4 regions of the Comamonas jiangduensis genome follow, and region 2 is predicted to be linked to each of the others. Evidence: predicted binding sites of a transcription regulator. Region 2 holds the regulator's gene; each other region holds the start of a gene.

Region 1 (4,209 bases), on a different contig from region 2:
CTTGAAAAAGGCCTGAGCCCAGCAACGCTCATCAACGACTCGCCCTTAGTCTATGGCGCCAGCGTCACCGGTGGTCAGCCTTGGGAGCCTCGCAATTACGACGGCAAGTTTGAAGGCCCCATGACCGCGCGCACCGCATTAGCCAAGTCACGCAACATTCCTTCGATTCGTGTACTGGACTTCACCACACCGAAGTTCACGCAAGAGTGGATTACCCGGTTCGGGTTTGATGCCAGCCGACACCCCGCCTATCTGACCATGGCACTGGGTGCTGGGTCGGTCACTCCCATGCAGATGGCAACCGCTTTCTCGGTCTTTGCCAATGGCGGCTACCGCATCAACCCCTGGCTGATTGCCAAAATCACCGACCACAAAGGACGCGTGCTTTCCGAATTCACGCCCAAACCTCTGGAGCAGCAAGAGCGAGCGATTGACGCACGCAACGCATTCGTGATGAACAGCATGCTGCAAACCGTCGCTAAATCAGGCACCGCAGCGAGGGCACAAGCCACACTCAAACGACCTGATTTGTACGGAAAAACAGGCACTACCAATGATGCTGTGGATGCCTGGTTTGCGGGCTACCAGCCTACGTTGGCTGCCATCACATGGATTGGCTACGACAACCCACGCAATTTGGGCTCGCGCGAAACCGGTGGTGGCCTGAGCCTGCCTATCTGGATCAGCTTTATGCAACATGCACTCAAAGACGTGCCCGTTGCCAGCTATCCAGTGCCTGAGGGATTGACCAACATGGGAGGTGAATGGTTCTTCGATGAATTCATTGGCTCTGCAAGTGTCACCAGCCTCGGCATGGATACGGGCTACCGCAGCCCCGATGAGCCTACGGAAGCACCACCACCCGAAGAGCGCAATCGCATCCTTGATTTATTCCGCAATTAGAGCTTGTCAACAAAAAAGCCCAGTGTGTTCACACTGGGCTTTTTTTATGGGAACGCTGCGCTTTTAGCTAGGCCAGCGTGGCAGAAAAGGTAAGCGACAGGCCCGATTGCTCACTGGCAAAGCGACTCAGATTGGCAAAAAATTCGCCACTGCCTTTGGTATCTTGCCACTGCGCACCGTCGAACTTATAGTGGAAACCACCCGCTTTGGCTGCCAGCCAAATTTCATGAAGTGGCTTTTGCTGGTTGATCACAATTTGCGTACGGTTAGCAAACACCAAAGTCACCATACCGCCTACACGCTGTGCATCGATGTCTGCATCCACATCGTCATTAAGGCGGTCACAAGACTGTTCAACTGCCATCAACAGTTGTTCCGCTTTATCTAAATATTCAAGGTCGGTCATTACAATTCACTCATGTTGAATGCTTACCAAATTTTAGTCAGGTGCATTGTCCTTGCCGTTTGTACGGCAGCACTAGGAGCTTGCGGGCAGCGTGGAGATCTGTATCTACCGACAGAGCCTGCCGCCCAAGGGCGTGCCTCTTTGCCGGATGCCGTGGTTCCCACTATGCCCGCACGGGGAACCACTTCCCAACCCTAAGCCTTGCCCCGCTACCGCAGCCAGGCCAGCTGCTTGCGCTGCATCAAGCGTTAAAACGACTGGATCTCCTAGAGTAAACACCTTTCACTCTTTGCCCCAGTTCCATGGCCATTGAACTCTACCGCGACAAAACCCACGCTTGCCTGATGTTCACGGACCTGATGGAAGAAGATGGTCAGGCCGTTCAGTGCAACCAGTTTTTGATTGTCGACCACGGTACTGGAGCCATCATCGATCCGGGCGGCAATTTGGCTTTCAATGAGCTGTTCATGGGCATGACGCGGCACTTCCCACCGCAAAAGCTTTCCTATGTGATTGCATCCCATGCTGACCCAGACATCATCGCGTCTTTGGATCGCTGGATGACCAGTACCAAGGCATCGCTGGTCATCTCGCGCGTCTGGGAGCGATTTGCCCCGCACTTCACCAAAGTTGGAAAAACCGAAGACCGTGTAATTGGCGTGCCAGACAGTGGTGCCCGCCTGCCTCTGGGCCAAAGCGAACTCATTTTGCTGCCTGCGCACTTTATGCATTCGGAAGGCAACTTCCACTTCTACGACCCCATCAGCCGTATCTTGTTCACAGGCGACTTGGCGGTATCGATGACATCTGGCGCTGAAGCGCGCAAGCCCGTGGTGAATGTCCAAGCACACATTCCCCGCATGGATGCGTTCCACCGGCGTTACATGGTTTCCAACAAAATTTTGCGTCTCTGGACCAAGATGGCACGGCAGCTGGATGTGCAAATGCTGGTGCCGCAGCATGGTGCCCCCATCATGGGCAAACGTGCGGTTGAAGACTTTTATTGCTGGATTGAGAACTTGGAATGCGGCATTGATGTGTTCAATGAAAGCAACTACCAAATCCCTGGCGCCTATATCGACCCCGTGACACGCCAAATCCGCGCAGCGCCACTCGCAGCGATGACCGAAGCATCCTGAGGAGATAATGCCGCCCATGGCATTGTTGGCAGAAGGCATCCTCAAGCTGCACTGGGATCAATCCATTCCCGTGAACGTAGCGCACATCGCCAGGCAAATGGGGGTGCGCTTACAGCTGCAACCCGATCTGCCTGCCAGTGCTGTGTTGTCGATTGCTACCGACAATCAGGCGCACATCGCCCTGCAGTCCAGCCTGCCCAGCGTGCACCAGCGTTATGTCGTGGCCCACGCGCTGGCACACGTCGCGCTGCACCATTTGCGCCCCGGCATGACCCAGGCCATCCATATCAGCACAGACTTTCGCCTGGACTTTGGCCTGCGCCACATGGCTGAAGCCAATGACTTTGCGCTGCGCTTGCTCTTGCCCGAAGTGGCCTTGCGCTACGCCGTGCAAACCATGCAAGCCCGCAATTGGGAAGAGCTGGCCCATGCCTTCGCGGTGCCCACCCTATTTATCAAGCAGCGCATGGCGGATGTACAGCTGGATCTGCCACGCGCCACCCCGCGCCACTTGCGCGGCTTCACCATCGACCTGGAGCCCTGAGCCACGCTGCCTCATAGCGATTGGCCGTGCCATGTGCGGTGAGCCGTGGGGCCAACAGCACGGCACACAGCCACCTGAGTGGCTGCGCACCGGATCAGGCCAGCGCCCGCTGAATCAGAATTTTCTGCACATCGCTGGTGCCCTCGTAGATCTGGCACACCCGCACATCGCGGTAAATGCGCTCCACGGGGAAGTCGCTCACCACGCCATAGCCGCCCAGTGTCTGGATCGCAGCGCTGCACACACGCTCGGCCATCTCGCTGGCAAACAGCTTGGCCATGGCTGCCTCCTTCAGGCAGGGCTGCCCGGCATCGCGCAGGCTGGCGGCGTGCCAGATCAGCTGGCGGGCCGCTTCAATCTGCGTGGCGCAATCGGCCAGCCTGAAACCCACCGCCTGGTGGTTGAAGATGGGCTGGCCAAAGCTCTCGCGCTCTTTGCTGTACTGCAGCGCGCATTCAAACGCCGCGCGTGCCATGCCCACGCTTTGGGCAGCAATGCCAATGCGCCCCCCTTCCAGCGCGCTCAACGCAATCTTGTAGCCGTCGCCTTCGGCTCCAATGAGGTTCTCGGCCGGAATGCGGCAGTGGTCCAAGTTGATTTGCGCCGTGTCGCTGCTGTGTTGACCCAGCTTGTCTTCCAGACGAGCCACCACATAGCCGGGGTTGGAGGTGGGCACCAGGAAGGCACTCATGCCTTTCTTGCCTGCCGCTTTGTCCGTCACCGCAATCACAATCGCTACGTCACCGTTTTGGCCGCTGGTGATGAACTGCTTGACGCCGTGAATGACGTAGTCCCCACCCTCTTTGGTGGCGGTGGTGCGCAATGCCGAGGCATCGGAGCCCACATGCGGCTCCGTCAGGCAAAACGCGCCCAGCATTTCGCCCCGAGCCAAAGGGGTCAGCCACTGCTGCTTTTGCGCTTCGCTGCCATAGCGCATGAGGATGGCGTTGACCGGGCAATTGGTCACGCTGATCACGGTGCTGGTGCCACCATCACCAGCGGCAATTTCTTCCAGCACCACGGCCAGGGTGACGTAATCCAAGCCTGCCCCCCCGTATTGCTCCGGCACGCACAGACCATAGCAACCCAGCGCGGCCAAGCCTTGGTGCACATCTTTCGGGAAATGATGCTCTTTGTCCCAGCGGGCGGCGTGCGGCGTGATTTCTGCCTGCACAAAGCTGCGCACGGCATCGCGGATCATTTGTTGGTCTTCGCTC
Region 2 (4,209 bases):
TTGCACCGCCGTGCCATGGCCTTGAATGACGGCATGACAAGGGGCTGCACACATGGCAAGACAATGGGGCCCCCCCACGAGCCCCATAAAGAAAGCGGTCCAAAGCAAAGAAAAAGTCATAGGGATCAGATGATCCGCGAGAACCTGGCTCTGTTGCGGTCTGCTTGCAAATAACGGTCAAAGACCAAGGCTACGCCGCGCACAAAGAACCAGCCCTTGGCAGTCACCGTGAGGCAGTCGTCCGTAATTTCTACCAAACCTTCGTCTTGCTGCGCAGCCAAAGCTTCGATTTCAGCAGCAAAGTACTGCTTGAAATCAATCAGCCAAGCGCTGTTGATAGATTCAAAAAACAGCTCGCCCTGGCACATGATCGTCATGATGACGGCACGGCGAATCGTATCGTCGCGGGTCAACGCGAGCCCACGGACAACAGGCAGCCGCCCTTGATCCAGAAGGTCGTAATACTCTTCCAGCGTCTTGGCATTTTGGCTGTAGGTTGCACCCACGCGACCAATCGCGGAAACGCCCAAGGCGATCAAATCGCAGTCTGGCTGCGTGCTATAGCCTTGGAAATTACGGTGCAAGCGACCTTGGCGTTTCGCAATCGCCAATGCGTCTTCCGGCAACGCAAAGTGATCCATTCCCACATAAACGTAGCCAGCTTCAATAAAGCTTTCTATGGCAGAAGACAACATACCCACCTTGTCGGGGGCTGATGGCAAGTCTGCTTGCAAGATACGGCGCTGTGGCTTGAAGCGCTCTGGCAAGTGCGCATAGGCATACAGCGCAATACGATCTGGGCGCAACTCTGTCACCTGTTTGAGCGTGCGAGCAAACGATTCGGGATTTTGCTTGGGCAAGCCGTAAATCAAATCCACATTCACCGACTGAAAGCCCAGTTCGCGCGAAGCAGCCACCAAATCAAACACCTGCTCCGCAGGCTGCTCACGGTGCACCGCTTTTTGCACTTCCGGATCAAAGTCTTGCACCCCAAAGCTCAAGCGGTTAAAGCCTATTTCTTTGAGCACTGCCAGGCGTTCACGCGTCACTGTGCGTGGATCAACTTCGATCGAGTACTCACCCGCCGCCTCAAACACAAACCGCTCACGCAGCATGCGCCACAGGTTACGCAGCTCATCGTCTGTCAAGAAAGTGGGCGTGCCGCCTCCCACGTGGAACTGGCTCACAACCTGCCCACGACCACAGTGCTGCAGATGCAAATCAATTTCGCGCTCCAAATAGCGCATGTATGTCACAGCACGTTCATGGTGCTTAGTGATGATCTTGTTGCACGCGCAGTAGTAACACAGGGAGTCACAAAATGGAATGTGCACATAGAGCGACATCGGCTGGTTTACAGCAGCTGCAACTTTGCGCTGCTTCAACGCCAAGATATAGTCACTATCACCAAACGCCTCCACAAACCTATCCGCAGTGGGATAAGAGGTGTAGCGCGGGCCTGGCACGTCATAACGACGCAAGAGTTCGGGGGTGACGACGGTCATGAATGAATCTTTTCCTTGATGACCATACTTTGCAACAATCGGCCACGTTTATCCTTGACGTGAATCAAGAGGTTGATGTACAAGGAATGTCACAATTTGAGCGACATCATTCCTTACTCCTTCGAGCTATCCCATAGTCTCTTATCTGATTTTTTAACTGCACAAGTCATCTTCTTACACAAGACTCTTGGGCTTTCGAGTACATGACTCCTCCAACCATCAAAGTTACCTGCTCCAACTGCAATTTGCGTGAACTCTGCATGCCCATGGGCCTGAATGAGCAACAGTTGCAGCGCATCGATGACATTGTGGCTACCCGCCGCAAAGTCAAACGCGGAGCAACACTGTTTCGCAACGGAGAAGCATTCACATCGCTGTACGCCATTCGCACGGGCTTTTTCAAAACCTGCGTGGCCACAGAGGATGGTCGCGACCAAGTGACTGGCTTCCAGATGGCTGGTGAAATCATTGGCCTGGACGGCATCGTCAATGACCACCACACCTGTGATGCCGTAGCACTGGAAGATGCCGAAGTCTGCGTCATGCCTTTTGACGGATTGGAAGAAATTTCGCGTGAAGTGACGGCCTTGCAAAGCCATGTGCACAAGGTCATGAGTCGCGAGATTGTGCGTGAACACAGCGTCATGCTACTGCTGGGCAGCATGCGTGCCGAAGAGCGCTTGGCTGCTTTTATTCTGAACTTGGTACAACGCCTGCATGCACGCGGTTTCTCCTCGTCTGAACTGGTGCTACGTATGACACGCGAAGAAATTGGCAGCTACCTGGGCCTGAAGCTTGAAACAGTCAGCCGCACCTTCTCCAAATTTGTGGAAGAAGGCATGGTTGAGGTGAAACAGCGCCACGTGCGCATTTTGGACACTGCTGCACTGCAGCGCTTGGTCAACAGCCAGCACGAGTGCAACAAGTAAGCGCTCTGGCTTTCCCATAAAAAAACCTCCCAAGCCTACGCTGGGAGGTTTTTTTATGGGCGGTTTTTTATGCCGCGACTGCCACAACACTATCTTCGTTACATGCTAGGCTGGGCGTTCACTTCTGAAGCAGAAATAGACAGCAAAACCGTCAAATATCCAGCAACCACAAAAACCACCCAAAAAGCAAAAAAGGCCAGGGTATAAATCGCCGTGCGAGATAGCTCAATCCCTTGCCCCAGCCACAACATATCGTGCGGGTCGAATGCGGCAAACACCAGCATTTCCATCACACCAGCTGCCAAAAAAGCGGGCCAAACAATCCACATTAAACGTCGTGTCCACATGTGCACTCCTTTGCGTGAATCATGTGGACATTGTGAGCACCATTCCCAACCAGGCTGCGTGGGACAAACGCTAAATAAAAATAATAGCTGCCAGCGCAATATTCACAATGACTTGTGCATTAAAAGCACTTGAAGTCAGCATATTTAAAGCGCAGGCAGCTACTTTTTTTAAAATAAACCGTTATTTAGGTGCCAGATTGGGCAAATCAGCATCGGGGGTTGTCACATGGTTACGCGCAGCACCCGCTGGCGCCAAGCTCTTTTCGATGTGGCGCAGTTCCTGGTTGATATTCAGGCCCTTTTGGTAGTAATCGTTGTCCACAACGGGATCCGCGCCATTCATGGCAATCATGGCCGTCGCAATACCTGCCACGACCACCACGGCAGGCCCTGCGAACACCAACCATACGTGGCCATATTTCCACCAAGGACCTGATGGCACTTCCAGCTTTTTTGCTACCTGAGACATAACCCACTCTCTTTCCATCAAACGCAGTGTGCAAGCACTCAGTCTTGCACACCAACAATGCTGCGTTCTTAGCGAGGCACTAAGAAAACTGATTTTTCAAGCACATGGCCTTTGCCACTTTGCGCCGTGATTTCAAACTCAATAGGATGTGAACCAGGTTCAGCAGTTCCATACGGAATTTGTACACGCACGGCGACACCGCGCGTTTGGGCGGAGTCCACGTCCACGGTAGTGCCTTCTGCCATCGCAATGCCCTCCAGCCCCTTCACAGCAACGCTATAAGTTTGGGCTTGCTCCGTAGCATTCATCACCTGCAAACGATAGACATTCTCCAGCTTGCCACCGGCCACAATCCGCGCCAACGATGCACGATCCCGAATCACATCAACCTTGAGGGGCTCTCGCACCGCCATACTAAAGACCATGGCCGACGTCAAACCTACCAAAATCATGGTGTAAATCAGCACGCGGGGACGCGCAATACGGCGCCAAATTTGCGCGCCGGTCCAGCCTTGGCTCACCGCGTTTTGTGTCGTCAAGCGTATCAACCCACGCGGATAGTGCATGTTGTCCATCACGTTGTTACATGCATCCACACACAAGCCACAACCGATGCATTCGTACTGCAAACCATCGCGAATGTCGATTCCAACCGGGCAGACCTGTACACACAACTTGCAGTCGATACAGTCGCCCAAGCCTTGGGCTTTGTAATCCAGGTCTTTTTTGCGAGGGCCACGGTTTTCACCACGCTTGGCGTCATAGCTGACGACCAATGTATCTTTGTCAAACATCGCGCTTTGGAAGCGCGCATAAGGGCACATGTACTTGCAAACCTGCTCACGCATGTAGCCCGCATTGCCATACGTCGCAAAACCGTAAAACAACACCCAGAAAATCTGCCAGCCGCCTTGGAGCGCCAGCAACTCTCCACCCAACTCGCGGATAGGCACAAAGTA
Region 3 (4,209 bases), on a different contig from region 2:
TGAGCCCATGCGTTTAGCATGAGCACCTGCAACCGCACTCTCCACACACCCATTTTCTACAAGATTCTTCGCTAAGGAACCCAGCAAACATGGCCAAAATTGTCGTAGTGACCTCTGGTAAAGGTGGCGTGGGTAAGACCACCACCAGCGCAAGTTTTGCATCTGGCTTGGCCCTGCGCGGCCACAAAACCGCGGTGATCGACTTTGACGTCGGCCTGCGCAATCTGGATCTGATCATGGGCTGCGAGCGCCGCGTGGTGTATGACCTGATCAATGTGATCCAAGGTGAAGCCAACCTCAATCAGGCGCTGATCAAAGACAAGCAGTGCGACAACCTGTTTGTGCTGGCCGCCTCGCAAACCCGCGACAAGGAAGCCTTGACGCAAGAAGGCGTCAAAAAGGTGCTGGACGACCTGTCTGCGATGGGGTTTGATTTCATCATCTGCGACTCCCCTGCGGGCATTGAAAGCGGCGCGCTGATGGCCATGCACTTCGCCGATGAGGCGCTGGTGACCACCAACCCCGAAGTCTCTTCGGTGCGCGACTCGGACCGCATCTTGGGCATGCTGGGCTCCAAGACCGACAAGGCGGCCAAGGGCCAGAGCGTGAAAGAGCACTTGCTGATCACACGCTACAACCCCAACCGCGTGGAAGACGGCCAGATGCTGTCCATTCAGGACATTGAAGACATTCTGCGCATTCCCCTGATTGGCGTGATCCCCGAGTCGGAGACCGTGCTGCAAGCCTCGAACCAGGGCGTGCCCGCGGTGCACATGGAAGGCTCGGACGTTTCCGAGGCTTACAAGGACGTGATTGCCCGTTTTCTGGGCGAAGAAAAGCCGATGCGTTTTACCGAGGCAAGCAAGCCCGGTTTCTTCAAGCGCATGTTTGGCGGGAGGTAAGCAGCCATGTCCATTATTTCTATGCTGTTGGGTGAGAAGAAAAAATCGGCTTCGGTGGCCAAAGAGCGGTTGCAAATCATCCTTGCGCGTGAACGCGTGGGGGGCGCTTCGGGCCAGCCCGACTACCTGCCCGCGCTGCAGCGCGAGCTGATGGCGGTGATCTCCAAGTACGTGTCGATCAACCCCGAAGACATCAAGGTGCAGCTGGAGCGCCAAGACAACCTGGAAGTGCTGGAAGTGAAGATCGAGCTGCCAGAGTCTTCGCGCTAAGCCTGGAGTCAGACGCAAAAAAACCGCAGGCCCGATAGGGTGCTGCGGTTTTTTTTATGGGTGCCGTGCGCTACGGCACGCCGCTCTAGCGCATCTGGCCTGCGTGGTAGAGCAAAGGGGCCGCGTTGGCGCTATGGTGGCAGGCCAGCACTTCGCCCACCATGATCAGGTGGTCGCCTTCCGGGTACTGGCTGCGTGCGCGGCACTCAAAGGTGGCCAGCGCATCGGCCAGCAGCGGCACGCCTTGCGCGTTGGCCGACCACTCCACGCCGGCAAAGCGGTCAATACCGCGCTGCGCGAACTGGAAGGCCAGTGCCTTGTGGTGGCTGGCCAGCACATGGATGGCGTAGTGGCTGCTTTGGGCAAAAGCCGCAAAGCTGCCCGAGCTGCGCGCAATGCTCCACAGCACCAGTGCAGGATCGAGCGAGACGGAGTTGAACGAGCTCACCGTCATGCCCACGGGATTGCCTTGCGCATCGGCCGTGGTGACTACCGTCACACCGGTGGCGAATTGCCCCAGCGCATTGCGGAAGTCGCGTTCAGAGAAAGAAGCTTGGCACACAGGTGCAGCAACAGCAGAAGTATTCACAACAGCGCAAGTCAAAGTAGATCGCAGATTATGCAAAGCGCCGTCGGGCCATGTGTGGATGGGGCTAATACCGGCACGCATGCGATGCGCGATCAAGGGGAGGGCGGCGGGCCTGCCGCTGCGTGTGTCATCGGTTGTGATCGTCGCCGGAGGCACAGCGGTAGGGGCAGGAAGTTTTTTTAAGAGCGCTTAGCGCTGGTTTTTCTTAGCTTTCAGATAAAAAACTATTGGAAATTCAATGAAATCAAGCGCAAGCAGCTATTTAAAGCGAAGCGGTTGTCGCATTCGTGCTCTACGGCGTTTGATGCGAGTCAAAAAAATCATAGCGAAATAAAAACTTCTGTACCACGTAGCAGTGAAAAGCCGACCTTTTGTAGAGATTTGTTTCAGAATGTCTGCGGATTGCAGTGTGTTGGCGCTGCAGCTTGCTCTTTTAACCCTTGCAAAGGATGTTGACCGTGAAGAAGACCTGGATAATGCTGGCCGTGATGGCTGCAGGTGGAATGGCTGCCCCCGCGATGGCTGCAGATTGCGCCATCACCATTGAAGGCAATGACCAGATGCAGTTCAACATCAAGCAGGTCGAAGTGCCCAAGTCTTGCACCACATACACCATGACCTTGAAGCACACCGGCAAGATGCCCAAGTCGTCGATGGGCCACAACATCGTGCTGACCACCACGGCAGACGCCAACGCGGCCGCGGCCGATGGCATGAAAGCCGGCATGGCGGCGGACTACGTCAAGCCCGGCGATAGCCGCGTGATTGGCTACTCCAAGATGATTGGCGGCGGTGAAACCACCACCTTTGACTTTGAGGTGGCCAAGCTTAAGCCCGGCACCGAGTACACCTACCTGTGCTCCTTCCCTGGGCACTCCTTCATCATGCGCGGAGTGCTCAAGCTGGGCAGCTAAGTTCGCCGGCGGCACTGCTGCAAAGCCTTGTGCGCCGTGGGCCCACAAGGCTTTTTTCTTGTGCATGCCTTCGGCCACAATGCGCGCATTCCCCCACCCCTTTGCTTTCACCATCGCCCATGCTGCACTACCACACCATCCCCGTCACCGCCTTTCAACAAAACTGCTCTTTGGTGTGGTGCGACCAGACCAAAGAGGCGGCCGTGGTGGACCCCGGAGGGGATCTAGAGACGATTGAATGGGAGCTGGAGCGCCTGGGGCTGCAGCCCAAAGCCATTTGGCTGACGCACGCCCACATCGACCACGCAGGCGGTGTGGCCGAGCTGGCCGACAAGTTCAAGCTGGACATCGTGGGGCCGCATGAGGGCGACCGTTTCTGGATTGCCGGGCTGCCGCAGCAAGGGGCGATGTTTGGCTTTCCCCCGGCAGAGCCGTTTGAGCCCACACGCTGGCTGCAAGATGGCGATACCGTGCGCATCGGGTTCGAGACGCTGAACGTGCGCCACACGCCCGGCCACACGCCGGGGCATGTGGTGTTTCATGCACCGCAAATTGACCGCTGCTTTGTGGGCGATGTGCTGTTTGCCGGCAGCATTGGCCGCACCGATTTTCCCCAGGGTAACCACCAGCAGCTGATTGATTCCATCGTGCAGCGCCTGTGGCCCATGGGCGATCAGACGGTGTTTATTCCCGGCCACGGGCCAGAGAGCAGCTTTGGTCGCGAGCGCAAGACGAATCCCTATGTGGGCAATACCTGAAGCTGCATGCAGCAACTGAAAAGCACTTTTCACCTGCCCAGCCGCGAGTGGGCGGTACTGCAGTGCCCGGCCGCTGCGGCACAAAAAAGCGCAAAGCCCTTTGCAATATTGATGCGCGTCAATCAATCGGGCGCTAAATCTCTCGGGTAAACCCTTGATCTCCTAGCATGCGGGCATTGCCAGCAAACAAAGGACAGAGATGGGTGCGCGAATTGGAATTATTGGGGCCGGTCAGGTGGGCGCTGCAGCGGGGTATTTGCTCTCGGCCATGCCGGGCATCAGCGACATCGTGCTGGTGGACACCAACCCCGCACGCGCTGCGGGCGAGGCCGCAGACATTGCCCATGCCGCCGCATTTGGCACCTCCGCGCGTGTGGTGGAAGGCAGCTATGCCGATTTGGCGGGCGCGGCCGTGGTGGTGATTACGGCGGGGGCCAGCCTGCAGCCTGGCCAAACCCGGCTGCAGCTGCTGCACCAGAATCTGCACATCATGGATGGCATCTTGGCCCAGGTGCTCAAGGCCGCACCCGACACCGTGTTGCTGTTTGCCACCAACCCGGTGGATGTCATGCCCGCCATAGCGGTGCAGCGCTTTGGCGTGGCGCCGGGCCGTGCGATTGGTACGGGCTGCACGCTTGACTCCATCCGTTTCCGTGATCGTCTGGCGCAGCACCTGGATGTGGCGCCCGCTTCCATCCACGCCTATGTGCTGGGTGAGCACGGCGACTCGTCCGTGGTGCATTGGTCCAACGCCCTGATCGCCGGCATGCCGGTGC
Region 4 (4,209 bases), on a different contig from region 2:
GCTGTGGCACAAGCGCGGCCCCAATCGGGCCGCCTATGAGTGGCTGCTGCAGGCCTTAAATCGAGCGACGCTCAAAGCGTTCTCCCAGTGAGCTGCGGGAGAAATGCATGGTCTGCAAATAGCTGGACAAGCGCCAGTCCTGCATGTGGTGCAGCAGCAGCCACTGTGCCCACCACAGTGCGGCATAGACCCAGCACTCGGTCATCGCCACCATCACCGAACGGGTGGTGTCGGGCATCTGGGGCATGGGCAGGCCCACCTGGCCTTGGGCCACTGCGGCCAGCAACAGCGCCAGTGTGCCCACCAGCACACAGCCCCAGGGCGTGGCCGATTCATGCCACCAGCGCACCACCACACGGCTGAGCAAACGGTAGCGCAACACCCAGTACACCCCGGCCAGCAGCAGGGCCGCATAGGCCCCCGCTGCAGCCAGCGCTGGCCACGGCAACCAGCCGCTGGGCAGGCGCTGCCCCGCATCCAGCCAGACCTGGGCCTGCGGCAGCACCAGCCCGGCGTGCCCAGCCAGCTCATGGCTGAGCAGACCCAGCCAGCCCATCGCGGCCACCCACCAGATCTTGCCCACCGCCATGCCGCGTTGCTGGTAGGCGGCCAGCACCCCCACCAGCCCGCCCGCCAGCAGCGTCACCGCTTGTACGCCCTCCAGCACCCCATCGGGCTTACCCCAGGACGCCGGCACCCCGGCAGCCAGGATATAACCCAGACACAAGCCCAACAGCAAAATCCAGCTGCTGGCTCGTACATGCATATGTGTTCTCATCATTGAAGACCTGCCCCGCCAGGGCAAGCAAAATCGCCAAGGGGAGCGATTCTAGAAAGACTGCACCAAATGCGTGCATGCAAGAGAATTCGTTTTGTGCCAATCCTGCGCTGCTATGAAAATTCAACTGCTGTCTGACCTTCACCTGGAAGTTCACCCTCACTACCAAGCCACGCCCGCAGCGGATGCCGAGGTGCTGGTGCTGGCCGGAGATATCGGCTCCTACCAAGAGGGCAGCTTGCTGCAGGGCGAATACTTTGGGCTGGAGCGTTTTTCCCCCCTGCCGCAATTTGCGGCCTGGCCCTGCCCGGTCATCTTTGTGCCGGGCAACCATGAGTACGACCTGCAGGACTGGGACGCCGCCCACGCCCGCCTGCGCCGCGTGTGCGACACGCTGGGCATCATCTGGCTGGAGCGCGAAAGCGTGGTGCTGAATGCGGTGCGCTTTGTCGGCACCACGCTGTGGACCGACTATGACGCCATCGCGCTGCTGGATGACAAGGTACAAGCGGGCGATATGGGCCGCCTGCTCAAGCTGCGCGAAAAATCGTTCCGCGCCGCCAACTTTTACCTGCGCAAAACCGGCGGCACGCGCCACGGGCAGCCGTTTCTGGCCGAACCCATGCGCGAGCAAGCCTTGGTGTGCCAAGCTTGGTTGCGCGAGGCCCTGGCGCAGCCTTTTGTCGGCAAGACCGTGGCCGTCACCCACTTTGCGCCCAGCTTGCACAGCTGCGACCCGCGCTACGGCCTGGTGCCCGGCAGTGCAGGCTTTTGCAATGCACTGGACGACTTGCTGCCCCATGCCCACCTTTGGCTGCACGGCCATCTGCACGCCCCCAGTGACTACACCGCTTCAGGCCTACACGCTGATGGCAGTGCGTGGAATTGCCGTGTCGTCGCCAATCCCTTAGGCTATGCCCGCAAAGGAGAACAGCTGCACTTCCAGCCTGCGGCGTGCATCACCTTATGATTTCTTTGCTTTCACTTGGTTGCGCTCCCAGAAACATGACTTACGTCAAGACAACATGAGCCCCAGTGATTACCCTTGGTTCTATCAATTTGGAGATATGTCTCATGAAAATCTTGCTCGCTGTCGACGGTAGCCCCTTCACCAAAAAAATGCTGGCGTACTTGGCCGCGCACGAAGAACTGGTGGCCGCAGGCCGCCACGACTACACCGCGCTGACGGTACAAGCCGCCCTGCCTCCCCGTGCACGTGCCGCCCTGAGCAAAGACATGGTGGATGAGTACTACGCCGAAGAATCCGCCAAGGTGCTCGAGCCCGTGTCCAAGTTCTTGGCACAAAGCGGCATCACCGTGCATGCCCGCGCCGAAGTTGGCCCCGCCGGTGAAGTCATCGCCAAGATGGCCGAAGAAGGCAAGTTTGACCTGATCATCATGGGCACCCACGGCCACGGCTCGCTGGGCAAGCTGGTGATGGGCTCGGTCTCCACCCAAGTGCTGGCCAACTGCTCCGTGCCTGTGATGCTGATTCGCTGATTCAGCGCTTCTCGCACAAAAAAAGGCTGCATCTGCAGCCCTTTTTTTGTACCCCCTCCCGCTCAATGCGCGGCACCCGGTTGCACAGGCAAACGCAGCACAAAGCTGGCGCCCGGCTGGCCGTCCAGACGGCCCTCGCAGGCCACGCTGCCGCCATGGTGCAGTGCAATGCTGCGCACCAGCGACAGCCCCAACCCCACGCCGCCCGAGCGCTCGCTGGCCCCAGGCAGGCGGTAGAACTTTTCAAAAATGCGCTCACGCTGATCGGGTGGCACGCCGGGGCCAATGTCTTGCACACGGATCACTGCCATATCGCCCTCGCGCGACAGCAGCAAACTGACTTCTCCGTGGCTGTAGCGGCGCGCGTTTTCCAGCAGATTGCGCACGGCGCGGCGCACCAGCTTGGCAATCGCGGGCACCTCCACGCCTTCGGTGGCCTGCACCTCCAGATCCGCGTCCACACGGGCACACTCTTCGGCCGCCAGGCCAATCAGGTCCACACTCTCCACCGTGCCCACATCCACGCCGGGCTGCTCCAGGCGGCTGGCCAGCAAGATTTCATCGACCAGCTGGTCCAGCTCGTTGATGTTGCGCTGAATCTCGCGCTTGGCTTTGGCCACCGAGGCATCGCCGCCCATCAACTCCAGCCCCATGCGAATGCGCGCCAAGGGCGAGCGCAACTCGTGCGAGGCATTGGCCAGCAGCGATTTGTGCGACTGCACCAGCTCTTCAATGCGGCTGGCAGCGGCATTAAACTGGCGCGCCAGATCGGCCACTTCGTCCGTGCCTTCGGTGGCCACACGCACCGTCAAATCGCCTTCGCCAAAGCGTTGCACCCCGCGCTGCAGGTTCTCCAGGCGCTTGAGCAAGCGGCGAATAATGGGGAACACGCCCACCACCACGACCAGGCCAATCAAGCCCAGCAGCCACAAAAAGCCAAACGGCGGGCGCAGCCAAAACGCCCAGTCATGGCCGGGCGGCCCATGGCGGCCGTTGCTGGCCCCTGCGCCCCCGACGCGCGGCGTCATTTCCAGAAAATAAGTCTGCCCGTCGGCGCCGTCGATGCGAAAGCGCGGGGCATCGCCCTCGCCACGGCGGATGCGCTCAAACGGCCCTTGCACCAGCACGCGGCCCGTGGCATCGGTCACGGTCATCTCGCGCGCCAGTGAGGTGGGGGATGCGTTGTTGCGTGCGTTGTGCGCTTCGGCCTGCTGCCAGGCCCACCCCACCACCAAGGTGAGCACCGCCACACCGCCCACCACAGCCAGCCAGATGCGCAGATACAGCCGCTGCGAGAAAACTTTGAACATGCGCCGCCTCAGTCTTGCTGCTTGGCAAACACATAGCCCACGCCCCGCACCGTCAAGATGCGCTTGGGCGCTTTGGGGTCGACCTCAATGGCGGCGCGAATGCGGCCCATGTGCACGTCGATGGAGCGGTCAAACGCCTCCAGCTCACGGCCCCGCACGGCTTCCATGATCTGGTCGCGCGTGAGCACGCGGCCCGCACGTTCGGCCAGCGCCACCAGCAAATCAAACTGGTAGCTGGTCAGTTCAGCGGCTTGGCCGGCAACCTGCACGGTGCGGGCATCGCGGTCAATTTCTAGCGAGCCAAAACGCAGCACATGGGTGGCCGCCTGGGGCGCAGTGCTCAGGCCATCGTCGCCCCGGCGGCGCAAGATGGCACGAATGCGTGCCAGCAACTCGCGCGGCTCAAAGGGTTTGGGCAGATAGTCGTCGGCCCCCAGCTCCAGCCCAATCACGCGGTCCATGGGGTCACCCTTGGCGGTGAGCATGAGCACCGGCACCTTGGCCACCGGGCCGGGCATGGCGCGCAGGCGGCGGCACACTTCCAGCCCGTCCATGTCGGGCAGCATCAAGTCCAGGATGAGCAAATCGGGCAATTTGCCGCTGCCCTGCAGATGGGCCAGC

Evidence for each region. The regulator FNR, encoded in region 2, switches genes on or off when oxygen is low (the NO sensors DNR and NnrR bind a similar motif). The targets are predictions, from matches to a motif close to TTGATNNNNATCAA.
Region 1: a site for FNR is predicted at 1,541-1,554, ahead of QEP12_RS14920 (oxygen-binding di-iron domain-containing protein). Genes of this name have one in related genera too.
Region 3: a site for FNR is predicted at 2,063-2,076, ahead of azu (azurin). Genes of this name have one in related genera too.
Region 4: a site for FNR is predicted at 1,784-1,797, ahead of QEP12_RS04535 (universal stress protein). Genes of this name have one in related genera too.

Annotation. Positions count from the first base shown of each region.
Region 1 covers NZ_JARXOV010000021.1:19,525-23,733, forward strand. The annotation lists gene QEP12_RS14905 (penicillin-binding protein 1A) at 1-903, shown strand, start outside; gene cyaY (iron donor protein CyaY) at 971-1,309, opposite strand; gene lptM (LPS translocon maturation chaperone LptM) at 1,322-1,507, shown strand; gene QEP12_RS14920 (oxygen-binding di-iron domain-containing protein) at 1,612-2,448, shown strand; gene QEP12_RS14925 (ImmA/IrrE family metallo-endopeptidase) at 2,465-2,992, shown strand; gene QEP12_RS14930 (acyl-CoA dehydrogenase family protein) at 3,087-4,209, opposite strand, start outside.
Region 2 covers NZ_JARXOV010000002.1:140,676-144,884, reverse strand. The annotation lists gene QEP12_RS02150 (sulfite exporter TauE/SafE family protein) at 1-120, opposite strand, end outside; gene hemN (oxygen-independent coproporphyrinogen III oxidase) at 126-1,505, opposite strand; gene fnr (fumarate/nitrate reduction transcriptional regulator Fnr) at 1,709-2,434, shown strand; gene QEP12_RS02135 (hypothetical protein) at 2,533-2,724, opposite strand; gene QEP12_RS02130 (FixH family protein) at 2,963-3,250, opposite strand; gene ccoG (cytochrome c oxidase accessory protein CcoG) at 3,319-4,209, opposite strand, start outside.
Region 3 covers NZ_JARXOV010000004.1:49,075-53,283, forward strand. The annotation lists gene minC (septum site-determining protein MinC) at 1-22, shown strand, start outside; gene minD (septum site-determining protein MinD) at 90-902, shown strand; gene minE (cell division topological specificity factor MinE) at 909-1,172, shown strand; gene QEP12_RS04485 (flavin reductase family protein) at 1,258-1,761, opposite strand; gene azu (azurin) at 2,211-2,675, shown strand; gene QEP12_RS04495 (MBL fold metallo-hydrolase) at 2,795-3,433, shown strand; gene QEP12_RS04500 (lactate/malate family dehydrogenase) at 3,633-4,209, shown strand, end outside.
Region 4 covers NZ_JARXOV010000004.1:58,042-62,250, reverse strand. The annotation lists gene QEP12_RS04550 (LysR family transcriptional regulator) at 1-91, shown strand, start outside; gene QEP12_RS04545 (hypothetical protein) at 56-766, opposite strand; gene QEP12_RS04540 (metallophosphoesterase) at 894-1,748, shown strand; gene QEP12_RS04535 (universal stress protein) at 1,853-2,278, shown strand; gene QEP12_RS04530 (ATP-binding protein) at 2,341-3,588, opposite strand; gene QEP12_RS04525 (response regulator) at 3,597-4,209, opposite strand, start outside.